3 regions of the Adlercreutzia muris genome follow, and region 2 is predicted to be linked to each of the others. Evidence: predicted binding sites of a transcription regulator. Region 2 holds the regulator's gene; each other region holds the start of a gene.
The links. The regulator HrcA, encoded in region 2, represses chaperone genes, less so after heat shock. The targets are predictions, from matches to a motif close to TNTTAGCANNCNNNNNNNNNGNNTGCTAANA.
Positions count from the first base shown of each region.

Region 1: htpG (molecular chaperone HtpG) is a predicted target of HrcA. The motif match lies at 2,392-2,422, and genes of this name have one in related genera.
Region 3: AAK988_RS04335 (co-chaperone GroES) is a predicted target of HrcA. The motif match lies at 3,217-3,247, and genes of this name have one in related genera.

Region 1 is NZ_JBCLQK010000001.1:433,675-439,009, reverse strand. Features, by position in the region: gene AAK988_RS01710 (MDR family MFS transporter) at 34-1,977, shown strand; gene htpG (molecular chaperone HtpG) at 2,540-4,543, shown strand; gene AAK988_RS01700 (hypothetical protein) at 4,932-5,335, opposite strand, start outside.
Region 2 is NZ_JBCLQK010000010.1:76,679-82,013, forward strand. Features, by position in the region: gene dusB (tRNA dihydrouridine synthase DusB) at 1-300, shown strand, start outside; gene hemW (radical SAM family heme chaperone HemW) at 456-1,574, shown strand; gene hrcA (heat-inducible transcriptional repressor HrcA) at 1,776-2,786, shown strand; gene dnaJ (molecular chaperone DnaJ) at 2,837-3,985, shown strand; gene AAK988_RS09655 (RsmE family RNA methyltransferase) at 3,997-4,905, shown strand; gene AAK988_RS09660 (MiaB/RimO family radical SAM methylthiotransferase) at 4,898-5,335, shown strand, end outside.
Region 3 is NZ_JBCLQK010000003.1:145,038-150,372, forward strand. Features, by position in the region: gene AAK988_RS04315 (hydrogenase maturation nickel metallochaperone HypA/HybF) at 1-152, shown strand, start outside; gene nadE (NAD(+) synthase) at 276-1,118, shown strand; gene AAK988_RS04325 (sensor histidine kinase) at 1,183-2,415, shown strand; gene AAK988_RS04330 (response regulator transcription factor) at 2,408-3,112, shown strand; gene AAK988_RS04335 (co-chaperone GroES) at 3,321-3,608, shown strand; gene groL (chaperonin GroEL) at 3,640-5,274, shown strand.

The DNA.
Region 1 (5,335 bases), on a different contig from region 2:
ACGCGTATGGCATTGGGTGTTGGAAGAAAAGAAATGATTATGGTGAGCGTGCTGCTGGTGGGCGTGCTGCTGGCGGTGCTGAACCAGACGCTGCTGTCGCCGGCGCTGCCGGCCATTATGGCCGACTTGCAGGTGGATGCCACCACGGTGCAGTGGCTGACGAGCGGCTATTCCCTCGTCGAGGCGGTGATCATCCCGCTGTCGGCGTACTTGATCGGGCGCTTCTCTACGCGCCAGCTGTTCATCTCGGCCTTCGTCATCTTCACGGTGGGCAGTCTGGCCGCCACCCTCGCGCCGAACTTCTGGGTGCTTCTGCTCGGCCGCGTGCTGCAGGCGGCTTGCACGGGCATGTCGATGCCCATGGTGTTCACGGTGATCCTGCTCGTGTTCCCCCGCGAGAAGCGCGGCACGGCCATGGGCGTCATCGGTCTCATCATCGGTTTCGCGCCGGCCGTGGGCCCGTCGGTGGCCGGCCTGCTGGTGGACTCGGTGGGCTGGCGAGCGCTGTTTGCCATCGTGACCGTGCTGTCGGTGATCGTGGTGGTGCTGGCCGTGGTCGTGCTGAAGAACTACGGCGACTTCGCCCGCGCCCCCTTCGACAAACTGTCGGTGGCCCTGTCCACGGTGGGTCTCGTGTGCCTGCTCTACGGCCTTTCCACCTTCGCATCCACGGATAACATGGCGCTGACCGCGGGCCTGATCGTGGCGGGTCTGGCGCTGTGCGTGCTGTACGTGGTGCGGCAGATGAAGCTGCCCGAGCCCATGCTGCAGGTGAGCATCCTGAAGGCGCGCAAGTACGCCATCGCGGTGATCATCATCGTGATCGTGCAGGCCGCGCTCATGGGCACCGGTGTGATCACGCCCCTCTACATCCAGGGCGTGCTCGGGTTCTCGGCCACGATGTCCGGCGTGGCCATGCTGCCGGGCGCGCTTATCGGCGCGCTCATGGGCCTCGTGTCGGGCCGGCTGTTCGATCGCTACGGCGTGCGCCGCGTGGTCATCCCCGGCGTGATCGTGGCCGTGCTGGGCGCCTCGGGTCTGGCGCGCCTCGGCATCGACAGCAGCTTCATCAACTTGACGCTTACGTATACCGTGCTAGTGGTGGGCCTCCAGTTCACCATGACGCCGCTGAATACCTGGGGCGTGAACTCGCTGGAGAACAGCGTGATCCAGCACGCCCAGGGCGTGTCGAACACCTTGAATCAGGTGGCGGCCTCCCTCGGCACGGCCGTGCTCGTGTCCATCTCGGCCCTGGCACCGGCGGTGGCGCCCGAGGCTGCGCCGCTCGAGCAGGCCTACCTGGGCGATCATATGGCCTACATGACCACCTTCATCCTGATGGGCGTGGCCGCGCTGGTCATCCTGTTCTTCGTGCGCGATGGCCGCAAGGGGGCCGCGGCGGCGGTGACGGCGGCCCAGGGCGGCCCCGAGCCCGTGGACTACGCGGCCGGCTTCGACGGCGTGACCGTGGATGCCTCCCGCGACGAGGCCATCGACCCCGAGCGCATCTACGTGGCCTCTGATGTGATGAACCGCCAGCCGGTCTGCGCGCTGGACACCGCCACCATGGAGGAGGTCATTCGCCTCATGGACGAGAATCAGACGAGCGGTCTGCCCGTGGTGAACGGGGAAGGGGCGCTCGTGGGCTTCGTGTCCGATGGCGATGTGGCCAGCTACCTGGGCAAGACCGAGATCTCGCTTTTGGACTCCACGCTGCTGAACGGCTACCGCTACGTGGACGACGAGAACGCCGTCACGCGCCTGCGCGAGCTTCTGGCTTTGAATGTCATGGCCGTGGCCACCCGCCGCGTCGTCGCCGTGGAGGCCGACACTCCCATCGACGAGGTGTGTACCCTGTTCGCCGCCAAGCGCATCAAGAAGGTGCCCGTGGTGAAGGACGGCAAGCTCGTCGGCGCCTTGTCCCGCCGCAACATCATGCGCTCCCTCGCAGAGGCCATCGACCTGTTGGAGAAGTAAGGCGACCCGCGCCCGTCGCAGGGCGACTGCGCATCCCTCGCTATTTCCCGCAGCTCACCCCTTCAAACGACCCGCCCTTGGCGGGTCGTTTTTCGTGTCCTCGGCTATGTACGAAAAAGATGATGGACGAAGGGTTTGTACAGCAGCTTGCTGCAAAAACTCCATGGAGCCACATAAGGGACGGATTGTGCTGAGGACGGACCGCGCCGGAACGGATTCCGTAGGGGCGGATTCCGTAGGGGCGGGCTTCAGCCCGCCCGCGACCTGCGGCGTGTCCCATCGGGCGGGCTGAAGCCCGCCCCTACGAGGATCGTCCGGTTTGCTGCCGCCCCTTACCCCCCAGCTCCCGCCATCCCATTTTCTGAACAAAACTTGATAGGTATTGACTTAGGTTTCCTTCTGCGTACAATGTGCTATTAGCACTCATAAAGGCAGACTGCCAACGTCTCTGTCGCCGCAGGTCAACGACTATATTTCAGCCCGATTGCACCGCGAGACGCCACCGGCGCGCGACGTACACTAAGGCGTCGGTCTGTCGATCCTAGGAAAGAAGGACTCACCTATGAGAAAGTTCAAGACTGAGAGCAAGAAGCTGCTCGACCTCATGATCAACTCCATCTACACCAATCGCGAGATCTTCCTGCGCGAGCTGATCTCCAATGCCTCGGATGCCGTGGACAAGCTGTACTTCCGCAGCCTCACCGACCCGGACGTGGCCGTGGGCCGCGATGATCTGGCCATTACCGTGGCCTTCGATGCCGAGGCGCGCACCGTGACCGTGTCCGACAACGGCATCGGCATGACCAAGGACGAGATGGACAAGAACCTGGGCACCATCGCCCATTCCGACTCCTACGAGTTCAAGGCCGCCCGCGCCGAGGAGGCCGCCGAGGCCGCAACCGAGGGCGAAGGCGAGCCCAAGGGCCTGAACGACCTCACCGACGTGGACATCATCGGCCAGTTCGGCGTGGGCTTCTACTCCGCCTTCATGGTGGGCAAGAAGGTGCGCGTCATCTCCCGCGCCGTGGGTTCCGACGAGGCCTGGGCCTGGGAGTCCGATGGCGTGGAGGGCTACGACATGGTCATCGCCGAGCGCCCCGAGCATGGCACCGACGTCATCGTGTACCTGAAGGACGACACCGACGAGGAGTCCTTCGGCACCTTCGCCACCGAACATGGCCTGACGCAGTTGATCAAGCGCTACAGCAACTATGTGCGCTACCCCATCAAGATGGAGGTCACCCGCACCCGCAAGGTGGAGGTGCCCGAGGCCGCCGAGAGCGACGCCGAGGCGCCCGCCGCGCCCCAGTGGGAGACCTACACCGAGATCGAGACCATCAACTCCATGATCCCCATCTGGAAGCGCCGCAAGTCGGAGGTCAGCCAGGAAGAGTACAACGAGTTCTACAAGACCGACTTCCACGACTTCGAGGATCCGGCCCGCACCATTTCGGTGCACGCTGAGGGCTCGCTCAACTACGACGCCCTGCTGTTCGTGCCGAGCCGCGCGCCGTGGGACATGTACTCGAAGGACTATCAGCGCGGCCTGGCCCTGTATTCGGCCAACGTGCTCATCATGGACAAGTGCGAGGAACTGCTGCCCGACTACTTCGGCTTCGTGCGCGGCGTGGTGGACTCCTCCGATCTCACGCTGAACATCTCCCGCGAAACGCTGCAGCACAACGGCCAGCTGCGTGCCATCGCCCGCCGCCTCGAGAAGAAGATCAAGGCCGACCTGGCGCAGATGCGCGATGACGACCGCGAGGCCTACGAGCAGTTCTTCGAGCAGTTCGGCCGCACCCTGAAGTTCGGCATCTACCAGAGCTACGGCATGGCGAAGGACGCCCTGGCCGACCTGCTGCTGTTCTATTCCGCCAAGCAGCAGAAGATGATCACCCTGGACGAGTACCTGGCCGACGCGCCGGCCGGGGCTGATGCCATCTTCTACGCCGCGGGCGATTCCCGCGAGCGCTTGGCAAGCATGCCGCTCGTGACCACGGTGCTTGCCAAGGGCTACGACGTGCTGCTGTGCGATGCCGACGTGGACGAGTTCTGCATGATGGCCATGGGCACCTACGGCGAGCACGCCGTGGATGGCGACGACGAGAACAAGCAGCCCTACTTCATCAAGAACGTAGGTGCCGAGGATTTGGGGCTTACCACCGAGGAGGAGAAGAAGGAGGCCGAAGAGGCCACCGAGAGCAACGCCGAGCTGTTCGCGGCCATGGGCGAGGCCCTGCAGGGCAAGGTGGAGCGCGTCGTGGTGTCAACCCGGCTCACCGATGCCCCGGCTGTGGTCACCAGCGAGGGCGGGGTGTCGCTGGCCATGGTGCAGGTGCTCAAGAGCCAGCCCGGTGCCGACGACCTGCCCGATTTGCACCTGGTGCTGGAAGTGAACGCCAAGCACCCGGTGTTCGCCACCCTGCAGGCGGCCCACGAGGCCGGCGACGACGGCAAGGTGCGCACCTACGCGGGTCTGCTGTTCGACCAGGCCCTGCTCGTGGAGGGCATCATGCCCGAAAACCCGCTCGCCTTCGCCCAGGCAGTCGCCGAGCTGATGAAGTAGGCGTGGCCGACAGACGCCGACGAGTACGGGGAATTCTCTCGAAGGGGCCGCGACGCGGCCCCTTTTCGTTAGGCGGGCCACTCCTCTTTTGCGCCTCGGCCCCTGCTCCTCGGCCTCCGCCTCCCTTTTTGCGCTTCCGCCTCCGCCGCCCTTTTTTGTGCTTCCGGTCCTTTCCCTGCGCTTCGCCTCCCCTGCGGTGTCTTTCTTCGCTGCCCCGCGTCGGTGCGGCTCCTTTGCGTCTGAAAGAGCTGATTCTGTGCAGTAAACTCCGCGAAATAGATGTCAGGCGGCTCATGCGGCGCGATGATTTCAACGGCTATTCAAGAAACGCCTGTTCAGAAGGGGCAGGGTTGGATATGGCTGCGCAGAAACATGCCTGCGGCTCAACTCAGGAGTCTATCTCGCGGCGTTTGCTGCACAAATTCCTTGTGAAGAGAAACACGGCAAGCGAGATGCCCATGAGCAGAAGCCCCGCGGCATCGAAGGCGATGAACAGGTTGATGCTGCTGGCGAGCAAATCGTGACCGGCGGGTAGGGTGGCGCGGATAGCGGACTCGCCGATAAGCCCGACGACTTGCTGGGCCAGTACCACGCCTGCGAGTGTAGTATGCCGTTGTGGCTTCCAAATGACCAGCGGGTAGGTGCAGTTCCACATGAGGAAGGCCACGCCGATGCCCTGGGCGGCTACGCGTCCCGGCGCGCCGGCCAGCTCGTAGGCGCCCAGGTAGGCCTCGGGTGTCAGGGCGAATCCCAGGGCGCACTGCACGTTCACGGCGAACACGAAGGCAAAGC
Region 2 (5,335 bases):
GCCCGGGGCGCCGAGGGCAACCCGTGGCTGTTCTCCCAGGTGCAGGCTGCGCTCGCGGGCCTGCCCGAGCCTGCGCCGCCCACGGTGGACGAGCGCATTGCCATGGCCCGGCGCCACGCCGAGCTGCTCACCCACCGCGAGGGGCGCAACATCGTGCGCATGCGCAAGCACGCCATGTGGTATATGGCGGGCCTGCCCGGCGCCGCCGCGGCCCGCGGGCGCATCAACTACTGCACCACGCTCGACGATTTCAACCAGGTGTTCGGCGACTTGCTGCTCATTGCCCAGGAGCACTCGTGATCTGTCCGCTGACGCGCCGCCGGATACCTCAATTCGCTCAGACAGTCCTCGCTTTGGAGAACAGGACATCTAGTCCTGTTCTCGTCGCTGCGGAACTCGCTCGGTTGAGGCACCCGGTGTCGCGTCAGCTGCGTTGCTAGAAAAGAGACTATTCTATGCCCTATGATCCCTACAAAGCCCTCTACCTGCACATTCCCTTCTGCGTGAAGCGATGCGGGTACTGCGATTTCGCCACCGCGGCCACCGAGCGCGACTCGCCGGTCATCGACGAGTACGTGGAATCGCTCGTGTTCCAGTTGCGGCGCGCCTCTCGGGAGGGCAAGCTCGGCCAGATAGAGACGGTGTACCTCGGCGGGGGCACGCCGAGCCACATCGGCATGGGACGGCTGTCCATGCTGCTGTACGCGCTCTCCACGGCCATGCACCTGGAACCCGAGGTGGAGTGCACCATGGAGGCGAACCCGGAGAGCCTGACCGCGCCCATGGTGCGCGACATCTGGGCGCTCGGGGTGAACCGGCTGTCCATCGGCGTGCAGTCCTTCGACGACGAGGTGCTGCGCATCCTCGGGCGAGCCCACGACGCCGAGGCGGCCCGCGCGGCGGTGCGCGTGGCCCAGGAGCGGTTCCGGAACGTGTCGGTGGACCTCATGGGTGGTATCCCCGGCCAGAGCCTCGCCTCCTTCGAGGCCTCGGTGCGCGAGGCCGTGGCCCTGGGCGTGACCCACGTGTCGGTGTACCCGCTCGCCATCGAGCCGCACACGCCCTTCGATGCCGCCGTCATGCGCGGCGAGATGGCCGAGCCGGATGACGATGTGGAGGCTGCGTGCATGGAGGCAGCGGAGCGCATCCTGGGGGAGGCCGGCTTTATCCGCTACGAGGTGGCCAGCTACGCCCGCCCCGGGTTCGAGAGCCGCCACAACACCGCCTACTGGACCGGCGTGCCCTACCTGGGACTCGGCCGCTCGGCGGCGACTATGACCCAGAACGCCGAGCGCCGCATGCGGGTGCAGGACGGGCGCGTGGTGGACGACCTGAACGCGCGGCAGATGGCGGCCGAGGACCTCATGCTGGCCATGCGCATGGCCCAGGGCGTCTCCGACGAGCGCATCGCCCGGGCGGCGGCGACCATCGGCGCCGGGGCGGTGGCGGCCGTCTTCGACGAGCTGGCGGCCCTCGGCCTCGCCGAGCACCGGGGCGGCCGCTGGCGCCCCACCGAGCGCGGCTGGCTCTGTGGCAACGAGCTCTACGGCCGCCTGCTGGATTTGGCGCCCTGAGGCCGTGGCCGCGACCGGCCCGGTGCCGTCTGGGTCGGGCGGCGGGAGCCGTGGACCCCTGCGCGCCTTCCGCCTGCTCCCATGTGTCGCTTGCGTCGAGATCGGCCCTTTCGTTAGCACTCTCGCCGCTTGGTTGCTAAAATAGCGTCAACAACGGCGCGCCCGCAGGGGGGCGCCGGCGGGGAAGCGAAAGGAGCGGCCATGCTGTCGGAGCGACGCCAGAGGGTGCTGCGCGCGCTGATCGAGGACTACATCGAGTACGCGCTGCCCGTGGGATCGCGCACGCTCACCGAGCGCCACCGGCTCGGCGTGAGCCCGGCCACGGTGCGCAACGACCTATCCGCCCTGGAGGACGCGGGCTTCATCCAGCAGCCCCACACCTCGGCCGGCCGTGTGCCCACCGATGCCGGCTACCGCACCTTCGTCGACGAGCTGCTCTCGTCGGGCCTCGCCGAGGAGGAGCGGCCCCATCCCGCCATGATGGACGAGCTGCGCGGGGCCGCCTGCGAGCTGGATGCCCTCATGGAGCGCACATCCGCCGCCCTGGCGCGGCTCACCGACTGTCTCTCCATCGTCATGGCCCCCTCGGTCTTCGCCGGCCGCATTTGCCAGATCACCCTCGTGTCCCTGTCGGTGTGGCAGGCCATCATCATCGTGGTGGCCGATGACGGCCAGGTGGCCAACCGCACGGTCGCCTTCTCCGAAGAGGTCACATCCGATGAGCTGGCGGCGGCCCAGAACCTGCTGAACCGGCTGCTCGTGGGCCAGTCGGCCCGGGACGTGCGCCGCTCTCTGGACGCGAGCGCCATTGAGGCCCTGCGCGATCCCCTCGTGCAACTCGTCATCGACGAGGTGGTGGAGTGCCTCGGCGTGAGCGACGGGAACCGGGCCCATAGCCTCGGCATCTCGTCTCTTCTGCGCCAACCGGAGTTCAGCGACGCCAAGGCGCTCTTGCCGGTCATGGAGGTACTCGAGGACGACGAAGTGCTCCTGCACACCTTCGACGACACGGTGGAGGGGGAAAGCCCCGTCATGGTGCGCATCGGACGGGAGAACCCTGCCTCGGAGCTGGCCGGCATCTCCATCGTGGCCTGTTCCTACGGCCGCGGCGACAGCGAGGGCGTCGTCGCCGTTATCGGCCCCACCCGCATGAACTACGGCAACGCTATCCGCGCCGTGCGCGCCGCCCAGAGCGTGCTCTGCGACGACTAGCGGCGCCACCGACTTTTGTACGACCCATCAGAAAGGCAAGACGTTCCACTATGGCCGCAACGAAGGACCTCTACGAAATCCTCGGCGTCTCCCGCGACGCCTCCGAAACCGAGATTAAGAAGGCGTTCCGCCACCGCGCCCGGGAGCTGCATCCGGATGTGAACAAGGCGCCCGATGCGGAAGACCAGTTCAAGGAATTGAACGAGGCCTACGACGTGCTGAGCGATCCGCAGAAGAAGGCCGCCTACGACCGCTTCGGCACCGTGCCCGGGGCTGCGGGCGGCGCGGGCCCCTACGGCGGTGTGAACATCGACTTCGAGGACTTGTTCGGCGGCGGCTTCGGCGGCATGGGCGACATCTTCTCCACTTTCTTCGGCGGCGCGGCGGCCGGGGGCGGACGCCAGGTGCGCAAGGACGGCCGCGACATGGGCGTGGGCATCCGCATCAGCCTGAAGGAGGCGGCCACCGGCGAGAAGAAGGAGATCGTCTATGATCGCTTGGCGCCGTGCCCCGACTGCGACGGCACGGGCCTCGGCGAGGGCGGCAAGGAGGTCACCTGCCCTGAATGCGACGGCCGCGGCCGGGTCGTCACCGTGCAGCACACCTTCCTCGGCGACATGCAGTCGGCCACCACGTGCCCCGAATGCCACGGCACTGGCACCATTATCGAGAACCCCTGCCCCGAGTGCGAGGGCCAGGGCCGCGTGCCCGACCGCCAGCGCGTGTCGGTGGAGGTTCCCCGGGGCATCCGCGACGGCCAGCAGCTGCGCATCCACGGCTTCGGCGAGGCGGGCATGCAGGGCGCGCCGGCCGGCGACCTCATCGTCACCGTGCGCATCGCCCCGGACGAGTTCTTCGAGCGCGACGGGGACAACCTGCACTGCAAGCTCGTGGTGCCCATGGTGCAGGCGGCCCTCGGTGCCGATATCGAGATCGACGGCATCTTCGAGGACGAGAAGGTCACGGTGAAGATCCCCGAGGGGTGTCAGAACGACCAGGTGGTGCGCGTAAAGGGCTTCGGCATGCCGCGCCTGAAGAGCGACATGCGGGGCGACCTGTTCGCCCACATCGACGTGGAGATTCCCACGAAGCTCTCCAAGCGCGAGCGCGAGCTTTTGGAGGAACTGGCCGCCGAGATGGGCGAGACCGTGGATGAGAAGCGCTCGCCGCTGCAGAAGCTGCGGGATATCTTCGAATAGGGGAGCGGTCCATGTCCCTACCGCGATTCTTCCTAGAGAACCAGGTGCTCGCTGCCGAGACGGAGGCGGTGTTTCCACTGCGGCTGGCGGCCGACGACGCGAAGCACGCGAAGGTGCTGCGCCTGGCTGCGGGCGAGCACATCGCCGTTATCGACGGGGCAAGCGACTACTTCGAGTGCGAGATCATCGATATCTCCGACGGGTTGCCGCTCGTCTCCATCGCCCGTCACGAGGAGGCGCCCGCGGAAGGTCCTCAGGTGATATTGCTCCAGGGCCTGGCCAAGGGCGACAAGATGGAGACGGTCATCCGCCATGCCACCGAGGTGGGCGTGGCGGCCTTCGTGCCCCTGACCTGCAGGCGCTCGGTGGTGAAGCTGGACGGCAAGAAGGCCGCGGCCAAGACCGAGCGCTGGCGCGCCATCGCCAAGAGCGCGGCTATGCAGTCGGGGCAGGCTCGCATTCCCGAGGTGAGCGAGCCGGCGACCGTGGGGGAGGCCTGCGCGCGGCTCGAAGGCGCCACGGCCGTGCTCGTGTGCTGGGAGGAGGCGCCCGGCAGCGCGAGCCTACGCGAAGCGATCCAAGGCGCTCTCGCCGCCACGCGCACCCCTGCGGACGATGCCCGCATCGCTGTGGTGGTGGGCCCCGAGGGCGGCCTGGCCGAAGAGGAGGTGCGCGCGCTTCTGGCGAGCAACCCCCGTGCCCGCCTCGTCACGCTGGGGCCCTCTATCTTGCGCACCGAGACGGCGGGCATCGTGGCCCCGGCCCTGGCGCTCTACGAGCTCGGCGCCATGGGGAACGGCCCTGAGAGGGCTGAGATCGAGCGGGTCGAAGAAGATGCGGGGACGGTTCTCCCGGCCCCCTCGCCAGCGGCCGAGGGCTTCGCGGCGATGTTCCCGTCGGCGGAGATCGCCGATGCGTAGGGCCGCCTTCCGCTTCGCCGTGGTGAACCTGGGCTGCAAGGTGAACCGCGTGGAGGCCGATGGCTTCGAGCGGTTGCTCGCCGGACGCGGGGGAGCGCCGTCGCCTGTGGCCGAGGCCGATCTCATCGTGGTGAACACCTGCACGGTCACCGGCGAGGCCGAGAAGAAGACCCGTAAGGCCGTGCGCCACGCCCTGTCCGCCAACGAGGAAGCGCCCGTTGTCGTTACTGGCTGCGCAACGGAAATCGACGCGGCGTCATACGAGGCCCTGGGAAGCCGCGTGACCGTAGTCCCGAAAGCCGGCATGGCGCTCTATTTGGAAGAGGGCGCATTCCCGTCACGACCTCCCGCGGGGGGCTCCCCCCTCGATACTCGCGCGCAGCGCGACGACCGCACGGCGGAAGAGGGCGAGCTGGCTGCACCCGAGAGG
Region 3 (5,335 bases), on a different contig from region 2:
GTCCCCGCAGCATCTGCCTGGAGTGCGGCGAGGAGTTCGAGCACGACCTCTACAGCCGGCTGTGCCCCGCTTGCGATTCCTTCGCCACCGAGCTGGTGGCCGGGCGCGAGCTCTCCATCGAGTCCATCGAGGTGGACTTACCGGAATCCTAGGGTCTCGGCAATCCCGTGGAAACATAGGGCTGCCATAGTATGGGGCGGCGCCCTCGCTAGGACGGGGGACAGGGCCGCCGATGGCGCTGGCCCGAGCTGCGCCCGAATCGGAAAGGAAGATCCATGGAGCCTTTGGAGATGTACGATGCCTGCACGGCCGCCCTGGGTGATTTCGTGCGCGGTGCCGGCTTTACCGATGTGGTCATCGGGCTATCGGGGGGCATGGACTCGTCTCTTGTGGCGGTTATGGCCGTCGATGCCCTGGGTGCCGACTCCGTGCACGGGGTCATGCTGCCGGGGCCCTATTCCAGCGAATCCTCCCTCACCGATGCCCGCGCCCTGGCCGCCAACCTCGGCATCGCCGCAGATACGGTGTTCATCTGCGAGCCCTTCGAGGCCTTCGAGACGGTTCTCGGCCGGGCCTGCGGGGGCGAGCTTGCGGGCTTGGCCGCCGAAAATACCCAGGCCCGCTGCCGCATGGTATGTCTCATGGCGCTGTCGAACGCCCATGGATGGCTGCTGCTGAACACGGGGAACAAGTCTGAGGCGGCCATGGGCTACTCCACCCTCTACGGCGACACGGCCGGTGCCTTCGCCCCCTTGGGCGGCGTCTATAAGACCGATGTGTTCGCCATGGCCCGGGCCCGTAATCGCCGAGCCGTGGAAGCCGGCGATGTCGGCCCCATTCCCGTGAACGTATTCGTGAAGCCGCCCTCGGCAGAGTTGTCGCCCGACCAGGAGGACGAGAAGTCCCTCGGCATCGACTACGCCACCCTGGATCGCATTCTCGTGGCCGCCGTGGAGCATGGGCGGGCCCCTGAGGCCGTCGCTGCAGCCCTCGTGGCCGAGGGACACGAGGCCGAAGCGACTCGGCGCCTTGTGGACGACGTGCTCGCCCGCACGGCGGCCAACGCCTTCAAGCGGGCTTTGGAGCCTCCGTACCCCGCCGCGGCCTTCTACGAATAACGCCCTCGTAACTACCCCGGCGGGAGTATGGCGCCCGGGGCCGCTCTCGTTTACCATGGTACTCATGGATGCACTGCTGGGAAAGACCGAGAAACTCACCGCCACCGACTGGCTCATCGACGTGGTGGTGACCCTCGGTGCCTTCGGCTTCGGCTGCCTGCAGTTCACTCTGGCGGTGAACTTGCTCATTCCCGACGAGTTCATGCGTCGGCTCATGGGTATTCAGGTCATGGTGCCCACGGCTTTCTCCTTAGGGGCCATCGCGCTCACCACCGCGCCCCTTGTGGTTCGGCGCCGCTTGCCCTGGGTGGCGTTTGTCGGGTGCATCGTGGCCTGGGCGCTGCTCCAGTCCCGGCTCAACGGCATCGCCCTGTCGGTTGTGGGGCCACTTGTGGCTCTGTTCACCCTGGCCGCCAGCCGTCCCCGGGGCGAGGCAATCGTGGCCTTCGCCCTGCTGGCCGTCCTGCTGCTTGTGGCACCGCCCCCGCCCGACCAGTCTCGCATCCTGACCCAGCTCACCCTCTTCCAGAACGGGGCTTTGGGGCTCGCTGCGGCCTTCGCGGGCTACGCCCTGCGCGAGCATCAGGAGCGCGCCCGGGCCATTGAGGAGCGGGCCGCTGCGGCCGAGCGCACCCGCGAGACCGAGGCGCGCCGCCGTCTCGAGGCCGAGCGGGTGTCCATCGCCCGGGAGGTCCACGACATCACGGCGCACTCCCTGTCGGCGGTGAGCATCCAGGCCGCCGCGGCCGAGCGGCTCGTGGAGCGCGATCCGGTGGCAGCTCAGGCGGCCATCGCCGAGGTGCGCTCTACGGCGAAGGAGGCCCTGGAGGAGATCCGCGCCATGATCGGCGTGCTGCGCAGCGGGGAGGGCCCGGCTGAGACCGCCCCCACCGAGGGCACCGACCGTATGGCCGATCTCGTGGGCTATCTGGAAGGGGCCGGCATCGAAACCTCTCTGGCCATGGAGGGCTACGACCGCGCTCGCGTGCCGGCCTACATTGACGTGGCCCTCTTCGGCATCGCCCGGGAGGCGGCCACCAACATCGTGCGCCATGCCGGGGCCGCTCGGGCCGCCATCGTCCTTGCGGTGGAGGACGGCGCTGTGGCTCGGCTCGTGGTGGACGACGACGGCCGCGGCCCGGGGTCGGTTGCGGAAAGCGGCCACCACGGCTTGGTGGGCATGGCCGAGCGCGTCCGACTGCTCCACGGCACCTTCGCCGCTACCGAGAGTCCTTGGGGCGGCTTCCGCATCGCCGCGGCCGTTCCTCTCGCCTCGAAGGAGGAGACCCATGACTGAGTCCGAGCCCATTCGCGTGCTCGTTGTGGACGACCAGGACCTCGTGCGCTCGGGATTCAGGATGATCCTCTCCACCTACGAGGGCATCGAGATCGTCGGCGAGGCCAGAAACGGCTCCCAGGCTGTGGAAGAGGCCCAGCGCCTCAGGCCCGATGTAGTGCTCATGGATATTCGCATGCCGGAGATGAGCGGCATCGAGGCCTGCCGCGCCATCACGGCCAACCCGCTGCTGGCCCGGACCCGGGTGCTGGTGCTCACCACCTTCGATATCGACGAGTACGTCTACGACGCCCTGGGGGCAGGGGCGAGCGGCTTTCTGCTGAAGGACGCTGACCCCGACGACATCGCCGCCGCCATCCGCGTGGTGGCCGCCGGTGACGCGCTCATCCAGCCCTCGGTGATGCGCCGGCTCGTGGAGACCTTCGTGGCCGCTCGCCCCCGGGGCGGCTGGGGGAGCGCCGAAACTGCCGACGGGCGCCGAGCGGCGCTGGGCAGCCTTACTGACCGCGAGCGCGAGATTCTCATGCTGGTGGCTCGCGGTCTGTCCAACGACGAGATCGCCGAGGAGCTGTTCATCTCGCCGGCTACGGTGAAGACCCACCTGGCCCGCATCATGGCGAAGACCGACGCCCATGATCGGGCTCAGCTCGTGGTGTTCGCTTACGAGACGGGGCTTGTTTCCCCGGCATCACGGTAATCCCTGATAAAAGCCGTAATCATAGGAAACTTGAGTGGAAAAAACTCAAGTTTTCCTTCCCGCACCCCTTGTTTTCTCCGGCGTTGCTGTTATGATGTCTTCCTGTTTAGCACTCGTAGTTGCGGAGTGCTAGCACTTAACCCGATCGAGTGGTTAAATGAGAGGTTGTGCACCCGCACTACGCAAACCATTGAAAGGACGGCAAGCTATGAATTTGAAGCCTCTGGGCGACCGCGTCATCCTGAAGCAGGACGAGGCCGAGGTCACCACCGCGTCCGGTCTCTTCCTGGCCTCCGATGCCAAGGAGAAGCCGCAGACCGGCACCATCATCGCCGTGGGCGAGGGCAAGATGGACAAGGACGGCAAGCTGATCCCCATGCCCGTGAAGGTCGGCGACAAGGTCATCTACGGCAAGTTCGGCGGCACCGAGATCGCCCTGGACGGCGAGAACGTGCTCATCCTCCGCGCCGACGACATTTACGCTGTGGTTGAATAAATAGAAGAGAACTCGAAAGGAACGCGAACTTATGGCTAAGGAAATCAAGTTCGATACCGACGCTCGCTCCGCTCTGGCCGCGGGCGTGTCCAAGCTGGCCGATGCCGTCAAGGTGACGCTCGGCCCCAAGGGCCGCTACGTGGCCCTGGAGAAGTCCTACGGCGCCCCGCTCATCACCAACGACGGCGTGACCGTGGCCAAGGAAGTGGAGCTGGAGAACCCCGTGGAGAACATGGGCGCCCAGCTGGTGCGCGAAGTGGCCGTGAAGACCAACGACGTGGCCGGCGACGGCACCACCACCGCCACGCTGCTGGCCGACGTCATCGTCTCCGAGGGCCTGAAGAACGTGACCGCCGGCGCTGACGCCCTCGGTATCCGCCGCGGCATCGAGAAGGCCACCGACGCCATCGTGGATGCCATCAAGGCCGCTGCCACTCCGGTGTCCACCAAGGAGCAGATCGCGAACGTCGGCCGCATCTCCGCCGGCGACGCCGCCATCGGCGACAAGATCGCCGAGGCCATGGACGCTGTGGGCAACGACGGCGCCATCTCGGTGGAGGAGTCCCAGACCATCTTCGGCATCGACATGGAGATCGTCGAGGGCATGCAGTACGAGCGCGGCTACATCTCCCCCTACATGGCCACCGACATGGAGAAGATGGAGGCGGTGCTGAAGGATCCCTTCGTGCTGCTCACCGATATGAAGATCAACTCCATCCAGGACATGGTTCCGCTGCTGGAGGAGGTCATGCGCGCCGGCCGCCCGCTGTTCATCGTGGCCGAGGACGTGGAGGGCGAGGCTCTCTCCACCATCCTGCTGAACCGTCTGCGCGGCACCCTGTCCGTGGTGGCCATCAAGGCCCCCGGCTTCGGTGATCGTCGTAAGCGCATCCTGGAGGACATCGCCGTGGTCACTGGCGCCCAGGTCATCGACAAGGACTTCGGCATGACCATGGCCGATGCCACCATGGAGATGCTCGGCACCGCCAAGACCGTGAAGGTCACCAAGGACACCGCCCTTATCGTGGACGGCGCCGGCAAGAAGGAAGACATCCAGAACCGCATCCAGATCATCCGCGCCGAGCTGGAGCGCGTCGACTCCGATTTCGACCGCGAGAAGGCCCAGGAGCGCCTGGCGAAGCTGTCCGGCGGCGTGGCCGTGCTGAAGGTGGGCGCTGCTACCGAGTCCGAGCTGAAGGAGAAGAAGTCCCGCATCGAGGACGCCCTGCAGGCGACCCGCGCGGCCGTGGAGGAGGGCATCGTCGCCGGCGGCGGCGTGGCCCTGGTGGACGCCATCGGCGCCCTGGACTCCGTTGAGGCTGCCGACAAGGACGAGGAAGTCGGCATCAACATCATCCGCAAGGCCATCGAGGCCCCCATGCGCGCCATCGCCCAGAACGCGGGCTTCGAGGGCTCCGTGGTGGTCGAGAAGGTGAAGAGCCTGCCGGCCGGCGAGGGTCTGAACTGCGCCAACGGCGAGTACGGCAACATGATCGAGATGGGCGTGAACGACCCGGTGAAGGTGACCCGCACCGCGCTGCAATCCGCAGCCTCTGTGGCCGCTCTCATCCTCATCACCGAGGCTACCATCAACGAGATCCCCAAGGAGGGTCCCGATCTGAGCGCTCTGGCCGGTGCCATGGGCGGTGGCGGCGGGATGTACTAAGCCGGCAGGCCCTCGGGTCTTCGGTTGAGTAACCGCTCAACAAACTAACACACGGAAAGGC